3 regions of the Peribacillus sp. NJ4 genome follow, and region 2 is predicted to be linked to each of the others. Evidence: riboswitches for the same ligand, from Rfam matches in the RefSeq annotation. Region 2 holds a riboswitch; each other region holds the start of a gene.
The links. Region 2 has a riboswitch for S-adenosylmethionine ahead of QUF94_RS13285 (YezD family protein). Riboswitches for the same ligand answer to the same signal wherever they lie in the genome.
Positions count from the first base shown of each region.

Region 1: another riboswitch for S-adenosylmethionine. It lies ahead of QUF94_RS02625 (methionine ABC transporter ATP-binding protein); the one in region 2 lies ahead of QUF94_RS13285 (YezD family protein).
Region 3: another riboswitch for S-adenosylmethionine. It lies ahead of mtnK (S-methyl-5-thioribose kinase); the one in region 2 lies ahead of QUF94_RS13285 (YezD family protein).

Region 1 is NZ_JAUCFQ010000001.1:539,370-544,075, reverse strand. Features, by position in the region: gene QUF94_RS29030 (YuzK family famiily protein) at 48-188, opposite strand; gene QUF94_RS02635 (MetQ/NlpA family ABC transporter substrate-binding protein) at 354-1,190, opposite strand; gene QUF94_RS02630 (methionine ABC transporter permease) at 1,206-1,874, opposite strand; gene QUF94_RS02625 (methionine ABC transporter ATP-binding protein) at 1,867-2,901, opposite strand; SAM riboswitch class I at 3,067-3,179, opposite strand; gene QUF94_RS02620 (O-acetylhomoserine aminocarboxypropyltransferase/cysteine synthase family protein) at 3,298-4,608, opposite strand.
Region 2 is NZ_JAUCFQ010000001.1:2,653,710-2,658,415, reverse strand. Features, by position in the region: gene cysC (adenylyl-sulfate kinase) at 1-324, opposite strand, end outside; gene sat (sulfate adenylyltransferase) at 368-1,516, opposite strand; gene QUF94_RS13290 (phosphoadenylyl-sulfate reductase) at 1,569-2,273, opposite strand; gene QUF94_RS13285 (YezD family protein) at 2,459-2,602, opposite strand; SAM riboswitch class I at 2,774-2,882, opposite strand; gene ssuE (NADPH-dependent FMN reductase) at 3,157-3,690, opposite strand; gene QUF94_RS13275 (TetR/AcrR family transcriptional regulator) at 3,899-4,486, opposite strand; partial or broken gene QUF94_RS13270 (SDR family NAD(P)-dependent oxidoreductase) at 4,660-4,706, opposite strand, start outside.
Region 3 is NZ_JAUCFQ010000001.1:2,387,312-2,392,017, reverse strand. Features, by position in the region: gene QUF94_RS12035 (pyridoxal phosphate-dependent aminotransferase) at 1-765, opposite strand, end outside; partial or broken gene QUF94_RS12030 (carbon-nitrogen family hydrolase) at 944-1,644, shown strand; SAM riboswitch class I at 1,716-1,869, shown strand; gene mtnK (S-methyl-5-thioribose kinase) at 1,948-3,150, shown strand; gene mtnA (S-methyl-5-thioribose-1-phosphate isomerase) at 3,165-4,211, shown strand; gene QUF94_RS12015 (LCP family protein) at 4,387-4,706, opposite strand, start outside.

The sequences.
Region 1 (4,706 bases), 2.1 Mb from region 2:
CCATTTTACCTCTACAGACCGATCTTTTAAAGAACTCTTTTATATGCTTAGCCGTGAATTTTGCGTTGCAGGTCCAGGACCATTTTGTTGCACTTTTCATGTTCCCTATCTCGTTCTTTCTCAACCTCGATACGGAGGTCTAAGTTTCTACTGTACTCACTGTAGCCAATCCCATGTGAAGACTGCATCGCCTTTTCCATTTCGCTTGTTACATTTAAATCCAGAGTATTGATAGTGAACCATCCTTTCAAATTTGTGTATCATTTTATTACCTTCAATCATTCTCTACCCTTTTTCTATCATATATAAACATGAAAAAACGACCTGAATTACATCAGGCCGTCATTGTTGAATTATTTATCCGCCGGTACAACTGCACCTTCGTATTCTTCAAGGATGAAATCTTGAATTTCTTTAGAATGCAATACTTCTACAAGCGCTTTGATTGCTTCTTTATTTTCGTCACCTTTGTTTACAGCGATGACATTCACGTATGGTGATTCAGAATCTTCAATGGCGATCGAATCTTCAATCGGATTCAAACCTGCATCGATCGCATAGTTTGAGTTGATCAAAACAGCATCGCCTTCGCTGCTCTCATAAATTTTAGGAAGCAGAGCCGCTTCATATTCAGAATCGAATTTAAGGTTTTTCTCATTTTTAACGATGTCTTTAGTTGTAGCCGTCGTTTTATCGATTCCCTCTTTCAAAGTGATCAGGCCATTCTTTTCCAAAAGGGATAAAGCACGCCCATGATCAGCGACAGAGCTGCTTAAAATGATCGTTGCCCCATCAGGAAGTTTATCGATGGTTTTATATTTTTTTGAGTATAGAGCTATTGGCTCGATATGGATTCCGCCTGCATTAACGAAATCATATCCATTTTCTTTAATTTGGGATTCTAAATAAGGAATGTGCTGAAAATAGTTAGCATCCAATTCCTTATCATTTAAAGCCTTATTTGGTAAAACATAGTCCTGGAATGTTTCGATTTCCAATTCTATTCCTTTTTCTTCAAGAAGCGGCTTAGCTTCCTCAAGGATTTCAGCATGCGGAACATTGGATGCCCCTACAACTAATTTCTTCGATTCTTTTTCCGTTTCACTGCCGCCTTTATCCTTTTCACTTCCACAAGCAGCCAAAGCGATAGATAACACTAAAATCAATGCAAATCCTAAAAACTTTTTCATCCTTTTCATCTCCCTTTATCTTTTGTCCAATTTAGATGTAATCACATCTCCAATAATTTGAATTATGAAGACGATAATTAGAATAACGATAGTCGCTACAAGCGTAACGTCATTTTGATTTCTTTGATAGCCCTCCAGATAGGCTAGATTACCAAGTCCGCCTGCGCCGATGACCCCGGCCATTGCGGTATATCCAACCAATGCAATCGATGTTACCGTAATCCCGGAAATAAGGGCAGGCATCGACTCCGGAAGAAGGACCTTCCAAATGATCGTGCTCGTTTTTGCCCCCATCGATTTAGCGGCTTCAATTACACCTTTATCGATTTCACGGAGGCCGATTTCAACCATACGTGCATAAAATGGTGCCGCACCGATAATAAGTGCCGGCAGTGCAGCGTTCTCTCCGATCATGGAACCGACAAGCGCTTTAGTGAAAGGAATGAGCAGCACGATCAAAATAAGAAATGGAATGGAACGGAATATATTAACCACAGCACTGATGACCGCGTTGATTGCCCGGTTTTCCCACATATTCCCCTTCCCTGTCAAGAACAGGATCAATCCTAATAATATGCCTATAAAAAAGGTTGCCACTACAGAGATACTTGTCATATAAAGCGTTTCTTTCGTTGCTTCAATAATGTCTTCCCAATCAACATTCGGCAATAATTCTTCAAGCATGAGTAATCACCTCCACGCCTACCTGCTGTGCTTTAATGAATTCGATTGCGCGGAGCATTTCATCCTCTTTGCCATCAAGATGGATAAACAACGTTCCATATGAACCGCTTCTGGTTTGCGATATTTTACCTTGAACTATATTGACATCCAACTCGAAGTTACGCACAAGCTTAGTGATCAACGGGCTTTCTGCATGATCACCTACAAAAGTCAATTGAATCACTTTGCCTGCAGGAAAGCGTTCGAGCAGATGGTCCATCGTTTCTTTCGTTTCTTCCGGTTCCGTCACCTGTTGCACGAAACGCTTCGTCATTTGTTCTTTAGGATTCTTGAAAACATCCAGGACAGGTCCCTGTTCAACAACTTGCCCGCTTTCCATCACAGCCACACGATGACAGATTTTACGTATTACATGCATTTCATGTGTTATCAAGACAATCGTCAACCCAAGACGCTGATTGATGTCAACAAGCAATTCGAGTATAGAGTCGGTAGTCTGTGGATCCAAGGCAGAAGTCGCTTCATCACACAGCAGCACTTTAGGATCATTCGCTAGAGCCCTGGCTATTCCCACCCGTTGCTTTTGCCCTCCGCTTAATTGCGAAGGATAGGCCTTTTCTCTGCCTTCCAGTCCGACTAACTTGATCAATTCGTTCACACGTTTGGTGCGTTCAAATTTTGAAACTCCTGCAATTTCCAACGGGAAGGATATATTTTCCTGAACGGTCCTGGACCATAATAGATTGAAATGTTGGAAAATCATGCTGATTTCTTGACGGGCCTTACGAAGCTGAGCACCTTTAATTTTTGAAATTTCCTTCTCAGCCACCACAACGGATCCTTCTGTGGGTGTTTCCAATCCATTGAGCATCCTGATCAAAGTACTTTTCCCCGCTCCACTATAACCAATAATACCGAAAATCTCGCCTTTATTTATTTCAACATTCACATTATTTACAGCCTTGATCGTCTCACTGCTTCCTTTTCCTGTTCGGAACAGCTTACTGACTTTTGTCAATGTAATCATTAATCCTCACCTCTTTTATCCAATAAAACCTATGAACTTAGTTAATTTCTCTACATTATTATCTGTTTCCCCTACCAATTTTGCAATTCATGCAAAGGTTTTCCCTACTGAAATAGAAAAAACCTTTCTGCATGAGCAGAAAGGCAGGTGAAGAAACAGGCCTTCCTCTCATCTTCCAAAGTGATTAAACTTTGTGTGAATTGGCACCTTTCCAAGGAAATCTCCTTGTCGGTTGCCGGGTTTCATCGGGCACATCCCTCCACCTCTCTTGATAAGAGCTAATATATAGAATATTTGTACATCATTAAGTTCTTTAGTATGTTGAAATTTTATCATAGATAAAAAAGGAGCGCAATGTATAATATTTCTAGTTCAAGAATGCCCAGGACTTTTTGCTTAAACCGTTTTAGAAGTCAAGGAGACGATATTCGTCGCTTTTTCAATTGCCTGCTCCAAATCTTCTATTAAATCCTCTACATTTTCAATCCCAATGGATAAACGGACTTGATCAGCACGCACACCAGCTTTCGCCAGACCTGCATCATTCAATTGCTGATGGGTCGTACTGGCAGGGTGAATGATTAAACTCTTCGCATCCCCTACATTCGCTACATGGGACCATAATTCCACCGAATTGATAAGTTTCGCCCCGGCTTCGCGGTCTCCCTTTATTCCAAAAGTCACAACAGATCCTGCTCCCTTAGGCAAATATTTATCCGCAAGGGCTTTATCGGGATGATCCTCATTAGCAGGATGCGAAACCCAAGTCACGGCAGGGTGTTTTTTCAAATATTGAAGTACAGACTTCGTGTTCGAAAGATGCTCTTTCATCCTCACATGCAGCGTTTCAAGTCCAAGCGTAAACTGGAATGCGCTTTGGGCACTTAGCGCAGGGCCTAAATCACGAAGTAACTGCACTCGGGCTTTCGTTATAAAAGCGGCTGGTCCAACTGCCTCGGCGTATACCAGACCGTCGTAACTTGGATCAGGCTCCGTAAAGCCAGGGTAGTTTGGCGAGTTCCAATCGAACTTCCCTCCATCCACGATGACACCGCCTAAGGTGGTTCCATTTCCCAGAAGCCATTTTGTAGCGGAATGGATAACAATATCCGCTCCAAAATCAATTGGTCTGCATAGATACGGTGTAGCGAAGGTATTATCAATGATTAAAGGTATCCCGGCATCATGGGCAATGTCGGCTACCGCTTCAATATCAAGGACCCTCAAACTTGGATTTCCGATCGTTTCGGCAAATATGGCTTTAGTTCTTGGCGTAATCGCCCTTTTGAAATTTTCAGGGTCATCAGGAGAAACGAACTTCACTTTAATCCCATATTTAGGAAGAGTATTTTCAAAAAGATTATACGTACCGCCATATAAAGTGGAGGCTGAAACGATCTCATCCCCTGCACCGGCAATATTCAGGATTGACAGTGAGATGGCAGCCATTCCGCTTGCTGTTGCCAATCCGCCGATACCGCCTTCCAATAAGGCCATTCTTTCCTCAAAAACGCTGACCGTGGGATTATGTAGTCGTGTATATATATAGCCATTCTCCTTTAAGCCAAATAAATTCGCTGCATGGTCAGTGTCTTTGAACAAGTATGCATTGCTTTGGTAGATCGGGACTGCACGTGCACCTGTTTCATCAGCTTGCAAACCGCCATGAACACTCAATGTTTCGAAACGTAACTTTTTCTCTGACATACTATTTCTCCTCTTTCTCTATGGATTTAGTAGGAATTAAATTGAAACCGGGCCTTTCATAAACAAAAAAACCACTTCCACAAGAAGAGGTTTTAATA
Region 2 (4,706 bases):
TGATATGAAGGCGGTCAATACGAACTGCCCACTATCCACGAATAACTTGGAAACCTCACCGATTCGCCTAATATTCTCGGTCCGATCCTCTTCAGAAAAACCTAAATCTTTATTTAAACCGTGGCGGATATTATCACCATCCAAAACATAACTTCGAATATTCCGATTATATAACTCTTTAGCGACCGCATTCGCAATCGTTGATTTTCCTGAACCCGAGAGTCCTGTAAACCATAGAACTGTGCTTTCATGCCCGTTCTGCTTCCGGCGGAGCTCCTTGGTCAATGACGTTTCATGCCAAGTGACATTCGTACTTTTACTCATTTAATAATCCCCCTCTTCATGTGATCCTTCAATTTATGTCCAATCAGTTATAAACTTCATTCTTTTTAAGACCTTCGATCAACACCTCGATGACTTCTTTACGGCTAAAGGTAGCTGGAGGAATTTCTCCATTACGCAACATTTCCCTTACCTTCGTTCCAGACAGGATGACATGGTCTTCCTTGCCATGCGGACAAGTTTTAGCGGAAGCCATATTGCCACATTCTTTACAGTAAAAACTATGTTCAAAGAATAATAGCGTGATCCCTAACTCATCTGAATTAAAATTCCCAAAGATTTTTTGAGCATCATATGTGCCATAATAATCACCCACACCCGCATGATCACGTCCGACGATAAAATGGGTGCAACCATAATTTTTACGGACCATCGCATGGAAAATCGCTTCTCTTGGTCCTGCATAACGCATGGCAGCAGGGAAAACTGCAAGTGAGACGCGATCCTTGGGATAATATTTTTCAAGCAACACTTTATAGCTTTCCATTCGTACATCTGCCGGAATGTCATCGGATTTAGTGGCACCTACAAGAGGATTTAAAAATAAGCCGTCGACAATCTCCAATGCTGTCTTTTGAATATATTCATGTGCACGGTGAACAGGGTTCCTCGTTTGGAATCCGACAACCGTTTCCCAGCCTTTTTCAGCAAAAGCTTTCCTTGTCTCAACTGGGTCCAGATAATTTGCTTGAAATAGCGGACGCTCTATTCTCTTTACTAACTTTATTTCTCCGCCGACATATACATCCCCGCGGTTATATAAATTTTTCACACCAGGATGCTTCTCATCATCCGTTTGATATACTAATGTCGCTTCCAATTGTTTATCGGGAGTGAAAATATCGGAAACGGAGAGAACTCCGTATGTTTCACCTTCATGAGTCAGCTTTACCTCTTCACCTATAGTAAGAGTTTCTGCAACTTCAACGTTCAAAGGCAGCGTAATCGGGATGCTCCATACATGGCCGCTGCTAAGCCTCATATCCTTGACAACTGTCTCATAGTCACTTTTTGTAAAGAAACCTTTGATCGGGCTGTAGGCACCAGTGCCTATCAATTCAAGATCACTTAAAGCTATTTCGTCAATTTCGATTGACTTTGTTATTTTACTAAAATCATATTTTGGTTCCCAAAGATCGATTAGTGTTCCTCCGTGCGGTAAACTGATTGTCATGCTAATTTCCCCCTATGGTTTCTAAATATTTAAGCCTATACTTTCTATTTATTTAAGATAAATGCAATCCGCATTCCGTTTTTTGGGCTCCTTGCCAACGGCCTGAGCGTAAATCATCTGCATTGAAGGCAGGTGCCGTACATGTTTTACAACCAATGCTTGGATATCCATTATCATGCAGGATATTATATGGAAGTCCATTTTTGTGGGCATAACGCCAAACATCTTTCCATGTCCAATGTATGAGTGGACATATTTTTACTGACTTGAACTTATTATCTTTATTGATATACTCTGTCAGAGCCCTTGTTTCAGATTGCTCCCTCCGTAGTCCCGAAAGCCAGGCTGTTGCCGTTGAAAGCACATCTGTAAGCGGAGTGATTTTACGGATGTTACAGCACTTATTGGAATCGCTAAGCCATAATTCATCCCCATGTTCCGCTGCCTGTTCTTCAAGCGTCAATGCTGGTTTCTTCATTTCGATCGAAAGATTTGGATATCGCTTTTTCACTTGATCGATCAATTGGTACGTTTCCTCAAAATGAACATCTGTATCAAGGAAAACTATTTTTGCCGAGGGATTGACCTTCGCCAATAAATCCGTAAGCACGATGCCTTCTATACCGAAACTACACGCATATATCAGTTTGTTTCCATAATGGTCATTCGCCCATTGCAGTACTTCCAAAGCACCTTTTGTCTCACTATCTTCAGGAAATACAGGTAAATCTCCGGTGTTGAAATTTTCATAGTTTATTAATGCAGCCAACTTTGCAGCCCCCTCTAAGAACTTGCTGTATGTCACTGGTTAGAATTACTTTTGATCAATGCCCGTTATAATCTTCCCCAGTTTAAATGACCCTAGGAAAAAGAGACGAATCTAACCAATACTCTCTTTATATCAGTTAAACCCGCCTCTAGTTTTTCTAGTCAGCAGATACCTTATTTAATTCTTAGTTTTTCATTTCTTTCCATTTGAATGATTTTACCATCTTGGACAATAAGTGTAATCGATCCATACTTCATTGAATTAAGCATTTCTTGAAGTCGTTCAAATATTTCTTCAAGCTGATTCTCTTTATCCAAACCTGTTCCTCCTTTAAGAAAATCCGCGAATATATTATTTCACCGCTGATTAAATGAATTTATTAAATTTATATAATTCCAAACAACCTTAAATTGTTATGGTTTCCCAAAGAATTTTCCGAAAAATAAAAATCTTTCCATGATGGAAAGATTTCAAGGTAAATATTCTTTACCTTATCTTCCAAAATGATCAACATTTTGTTGGAGGTAGCACCTTGCATCCATCATGCAGGTTGCTGGACTTCAAAGGGCCAATTCCCTCCGTCGCTCTGGATAAGTTTTATTATTTTAAATATTAACATATATTTAATCCTTGTCAATGGAGTTTTCTTATAAAATAACTTGGTTTAATATTATGGAGGAACTGTTATTTTTATACACACTATTCCATTCATGATTTTATGTTCATTTAAATATGAAAATAGACTCGTCTTTTTAGATAAAGTCTCCAAAAAAATGAGTCTATTTTCATTATTAAGCTATTATTGATGCCTGTCATTCATTGAAAAAGTAATTACTTGAATTCCATTCCTTTTATTGAAGTCGATTACTTATTAATTTCTTAACTGAATCGCTTCTATTAGTTCTTGAACCTGACTCTGAACGCGATCAACTAAATTCAAGTCATTGATCGGGTTTTCTGAATTCTGTTTATCTATTTCCTTATCCACAAAATATATGCCCTGCAACGGCTCGCCTTTTAATATTGAAATTAATGGTTTAAGCGCATAGTCAATCGCCAATAAATGCCTGTTACTTCCGCCAATCATAATGGGCAGCACTGGCTTCCCCTTAAAAGCTCCTTCTGGCAGCAAATCAATCAAGGCTTTTAATACCCCTGTATAAGAAGCCTTATATACCGGTGAACCAATGATGATTCCTCTGGCTGCTTGTATTTTCTCCGAAAGCTTTAAGATATCTTCGCTATTATATTTCCCTTGGAATAAATCATCTGCTGAGAAATCCGTAATTGAGTAATAAGCTGTGGTAAATCCTTGGTTTTCTACTAATGATTGAATATGTTTTAGTGAAATGTCCGTTCTTGATGGAATCGCTGGACTTCCTGATAAAATTACGATATCGCTCATATAAATCCCCTCCCATATTACATGGTTTTAGAATAAAAATCCTCGTAATGAATTTGTTGCAGCATGCATTTATCGTAATAGTCTGAAAAATATAAGTCAAATCTTACACTCCGGTTTATTAATTTCACAAGTAATGATTGCTTACCATTCAAAAAAACACGGTCATATTTGCGGCTTGATGCTCATGCCTTTTAATATGACCGTTTCATTATGTATGATTTTGTTTTCCATGAATACCATATACCAAAAGTTGTGCAATGCTCTTAATTCGTTCAGAAGTAAAATATGGTTCCTTTTTCTGTTGATGAATCTCATAATGTGTAGATAATGCCAATGTGAAAGAAATGATCCCCACATTAAAAAGGATAATATCAGAAATATATTGTATCTCTCCGCTATCTATTCTCTTCTGTATTTCAATATGCTTGGCATTCGGCTTGAAAATTCGATCAACATATTGCTTTGAAATATCTTGATCGAATTGTGTTTCCCGAAATAATATCGAAAACTGTTCTTTATTTTCAAGAACGTTTTTTATCATGGTGCAAACGTGATTTTCCACAAGATCATCAGTTGACAGATGGTTTGTCCCATCTTCAGACTCCTCTTTTTCATTAGGAGTAATTGTAGCCAGAAGCAAATCTTTTTTGCTTTCAAAGTATTTGTAAATAGTAGCTTCGGAAACATTGCATGCAGAGGCAATTTCATTCGTTCTTGTCATGTCAAACCCTTTTGTCGCAAAAAGAGTCCGGGCTACATTTATGATTCGTTCTTTGGTTTGTTGCCCCTTTTTCAAAAATATCAACCTTCTTTTATAAAGATAAGACCGGTTTCACCAATCTATTTTACATGATATCCCGATGGTACCAATCGGTCAATATTACCTTCGATCTATTAGAAATCAATATTCCCATATATCGTATATAGAAAACATCGTCTAATTTGGACGATGTTTTCTTTTTCAGATAATCATTTAAAAGATGCATAGCCATCATCGACCATGACTACACTTCCAT
Region 3 (4,706 bases), 270 kb from region 2:
CCCCACTGCAAAACCGACTCTCCACCCTGCCATATTGTATGTTTTCGATAGTGTGTAAATTTCTATCCCTACATCCTTCGCTCCCTCTGCCTGGAGAAAGCTTATCGGTTTTTTTCCGTCGAATCCTATTGCCCCATAAGCGAAATCGTGGACCACGCAAATCGAATGCTCTTTTGCAAAGGAGACGGTTTCATCAAAGAAACTTTCAGTTGCAGAAGCACCGGTGGGATTATTCGGATAGTTCAAGAACATCATTTTGGCTTTATCAAGCACTTCTTTATGTATGTCATTGTATTTCGGAAGAAAATCATTTTCTTCTGTCAAGGGCATCAGTTCGGTCTTTGCCTGGGCTAAAACGACACCGGAAAGATAATCCGGATAGCCGGGATCTGGAACAAGGATTGTATCACCTGGATTCAATAAACATTGCGGCAGTTCGACAAGACCTGCCTTTCCCCCGAAGAGAATCGCCACTTCACTATTCGGATCCAGCTTGACACCATATTCACGTTCATAAAAGACGGCAGCAGCATCTTTTAAATATTGATGTCCCCGAAACGGCGAATATTTATGATTAATCGTTTTTTCAGCGGCAACCTGTAAACTTTTCACGATATGTTCAGGCGTCGGTTGATCAGGATTTCCCTGGCCTAAATTAATGACATCATGACCCTGCGCCGTAATCGCATTGACTTTTGCGACTAGAGAGGCAAAAAACTGCTTGGGCAGTTTTTGAAGTTGTCTGGATTTTTCGAATTGCAACATTTATACACCTTCTCTGAAATTTCTTGAAATTCTAGTCACAAATGATATATGTTTATCATAGTCTTGTAAAGCATTTTTTACAGGTGGGTTTTAAACGATGAAGTGGAAAATTGCCTGCATTCAATTGGATATTGCCTTCGGGCAACCAGATATCAATTTTCAGGTTGCAGAATAATGGATGGAAATAGCAGCAATGTCCAAACCCGATATCGTTATTTTACCAGAGCTTTGGTCAACAGGATACGACTTGACCAGGTTAAATGAGATTGCTGATGAAGAAGCAGAAAAAACGATTGAATGTTTAAAAGATCAGGTAAAGAAACACCAGTTTCACATAATTGGGGGTTCCGTTGCCAAAAAGCAAGCAAGGGCATCTATAACACCATGATCATCATCAATAAGGATGAAAATCTCATAAAAGAATATGATAAGCTTCACTTATTTCAGTTAATGGATGAACATCATTTCCTGCAGCCAGGTGAAAAAGATGGTTTATTTACTCTTGATGAAAAAATATGTGCTGGATTCATTTGTTATGACATCCGTTTTCCTGAATGGCAGCGAGCCCATACCGTTCAAGGCGCCGAAGTTCTATTCGTAATGGCAGAATGGCCAAAGCCCAGACTCGATCACTGGAGAGCCTTATTGATTAGCCGTGCCATCGAGAACCAAGCATATGTTGTAGCCGTTAACCGTTCAGGTTCGGATGTCAATAATATATTTGCGGGTCATTCCTTGATTATTGATCCATTGGGGAATATCATAAGTGAAGCCGGAGAAGCAAACGAACTCTTGACAGGCACCTTGGACTTCAATAAAGTTACGGAAGCACGGAACAAAATACCCGTATTCGAATATCGTCGGCCGGATTATTATTAATTTTCCCATTGACAAACTATTTAAAAAGTTGATATTATTTTCCCGAAGATTAAAATTTCAGAAAACATATACTCTTATCAAGAGCAGGCTGAGGGATAAAGGCCCTATGAAGCCCAGCAACCGACTGTAATACCATTGTGAAATGGGGCGGATTCACCGCCGGATTATAAAATCCACAGAGCACGGTGCTAATTCCACCAGAATTCATTTTCTGGAAGATAAGAGGTCCGAAGCCAAAACTTCTGCCTCTTTCTATATGAAAGAGGCTTTTTTATTCTTATTTTGAATCTGGAGGGGAAAAGAATGACTCAAAACCATTCAAATTTTAAGAGATTGACAAACGAAACAGCTATAACCCTTGCAAAAAAACTTGGGTTGGTCAATGCGGATGCAAGTTTAAACTGTAAAGAAATCGGCGATGGAAATTTAAATTATGTTTTTCATATTACAGACACAGTCACAAACAAAGGAATAATAATCAAACAAGCGGTCCCTTATGCCAAGGTACTTGGTGAAAGCTGGCCGCTGACATTGAAAAGGGCAGCCATTGAAGCGAATGCACTGATTCATTTCAGAAGCTATTGCCCCGAATTCGTACCGCAAGTCTATTATTCGGATGAACAGCTTGCCATTACAGTCATGGAAGATTTATCGCACTTGAAAATCGTTAGAAAAGGCTTGATCGATGGCGATCAATATCCATTGCTTTCACAGCATATTGGTGAATATGTAGCGAAGACGGCATTTTATACATCAGATTATCATTTAGAACCATCCGCGAAAAAGGAAGTGGCCCGACATTTCACGAATCCGGAACTCTGCAAAATCACTGAGGTCTTTATTTTCACGGATCCATTTTTTGAGGAACTCCCGGGAGATTTCGAGCCGGAATTGACTGATGCCGCCAAAAATATTTGGAATTATCAAGAAGTGATACTTGAGGTCGCTAAGCTGAAACAAAGTTTTGAAACCGAGCAGGAAGCCTTGCTTCATGGAGATTTACATACTGGAAGTATTTTTGCAAGTGAAACTGAAACAAAGGTTATTGATCCGGAATTCGCTTTTTATGGGCCCGTTGGTTTTGACCTTGGTCAATACACCGCCAACCTTCTCTTTCAGGCAATTACACGAAATGGCGCTGGAAAGGAAGAGATTTTCTCACACCTTCATGAATTTTGGAATGCCTTTGAAGAAACTTATACCGAATTATGGGAAGGCCAAAATAAAAGCCCATTCCGCCATGTGAAAGGCTATCTGCCTTATTTACTGACAAAATTCAAAAAAGATGCATTCGGTTTTGCCGGCTGTGAACTGATTCGGCGAACCATTGGCCTTTCCCATGTTGCCGATTTAAACGTCATTGAAAATAAAGATACAAGGATCGCTGCCAAAACGGCAACATTGGAAATTGGTGCATTTTTAATTAAAAAACGGGAAGAATTGGATGTTCCAGCTGTCATTGAAGCGTTGAAGCAACGTACACTGCCATCTTATTCAACCCTTTAAAAGGAGACCTGCACATGACTACACTAGCACCCTTACCATATTCGGTACAATGGGATGATACCCATATTACATTATTAAATCAACAAGCCCTTCCTTCCATAACTGAATTTATTGAACTTCATTCTGTTGATGATGTATATGACAGCATATTGACATTAAAAGTTCGTGGTGCCCCAGCAATTGGACTGACGGCAGCATTTGGTGTTGCACTTGGTGCCAAACAGGAAACAACCGCTGAATTAGAGGAATTCAAGAAAAATGTAACGAGGCATATTGAAAAACTCGCTTCTTCACGGCCAACTGCAGTCAACCTTTTTTGGGCGTTAAGGAGGATGGAGAATACGTTGAAAGCAGCGCAAAGCATTTCAACTGCCAAGGAAGCACTTGTATCGGAGGCCCAAGCCATCTTTGCTGAAGATGAAGAAATGTGCAGGAAAATCGGGGAACATGGTTTATCCTTATTCGCTAAAGGAGATTCCATCCTAACGCATTGCAACGCTGGAGGGATTGCCACAGCCCGTTATGGAACAGCCCTGGCTCCCTTCCACCTGGCTAAAGAAAGGGACTTTCCGCTAAAAGTGTACGCTTGTGAAACCAGGCCTGTCCTGCAAGGGGCGCGTTTGACGGCTTGGGAATTGATGCAAGCGGGGGTTGACGTCACCTTAATTTCTGATAATATGGCCGCCCATACGATTCACCAGAAACGAATAAATGGAATTATAGTCGGGGCCGACAGAATTGCGGCTAATGGAGATACAGCCAATAAAATCGGGACATTGGGATTGGCCATTTTAGCCAAGCACTTTGGTATCCCTTTTTATGTGGCGGCTCCATCAAGCACCTTCGACCTTTCAATCCAATCCGGCACATCCATCCCGATCGAAGAACGGCATGAAGCGGAAATCACTTTCATTCAAAGTGTAAGGATCGCCCCGGAAAACGTGAAGACTTTCAATCCAGCCTTTGATGTTACACCGAATCATCTAATTACAGGCATCATTACAGAAAACGGCATCATAACACCGGATTTCATCAAAAACATTCCGGATTTCGTTAAATAATCCAAGTTTTATTGGTGATAAAAAACGAGAAGGATTTCGTATCCGTCTCGTTTTTTAATGATGATCAATTATGATTATTCTTTAGAGGTCTATTATGAAATAATCTAAGTGATTCGAATCTATTTACTAATTAAATCCCGATGTTTTCGATAACAAAAGATATTGGACATTCTTATTATTTTGAAAAGAACTCCTGAAGTGCTTTCTTATTTTTAGTGTAGTCCATTTCCAAAACGGCTCCGGCCTGAGGATATATTTCATCCTTAAAGCTTCCTTCCACTGGAATCCTTAAGGTTTCGACGATTTCCGGTGTATGGAAGACGGCTTTTGGACCCATTTCCATTATCATTTTCAGCCCAATATCTGTATCCAAATACGAGAGCCCTTGTTCTATTATACTAGGAAGGGCTGCCATCCCTTCGAAGGTTGAGATTTGATTTATAAACGCTGTTTTTAATTGAACCATTACTTCTTGTTGACGTTCAACCCTTCCAA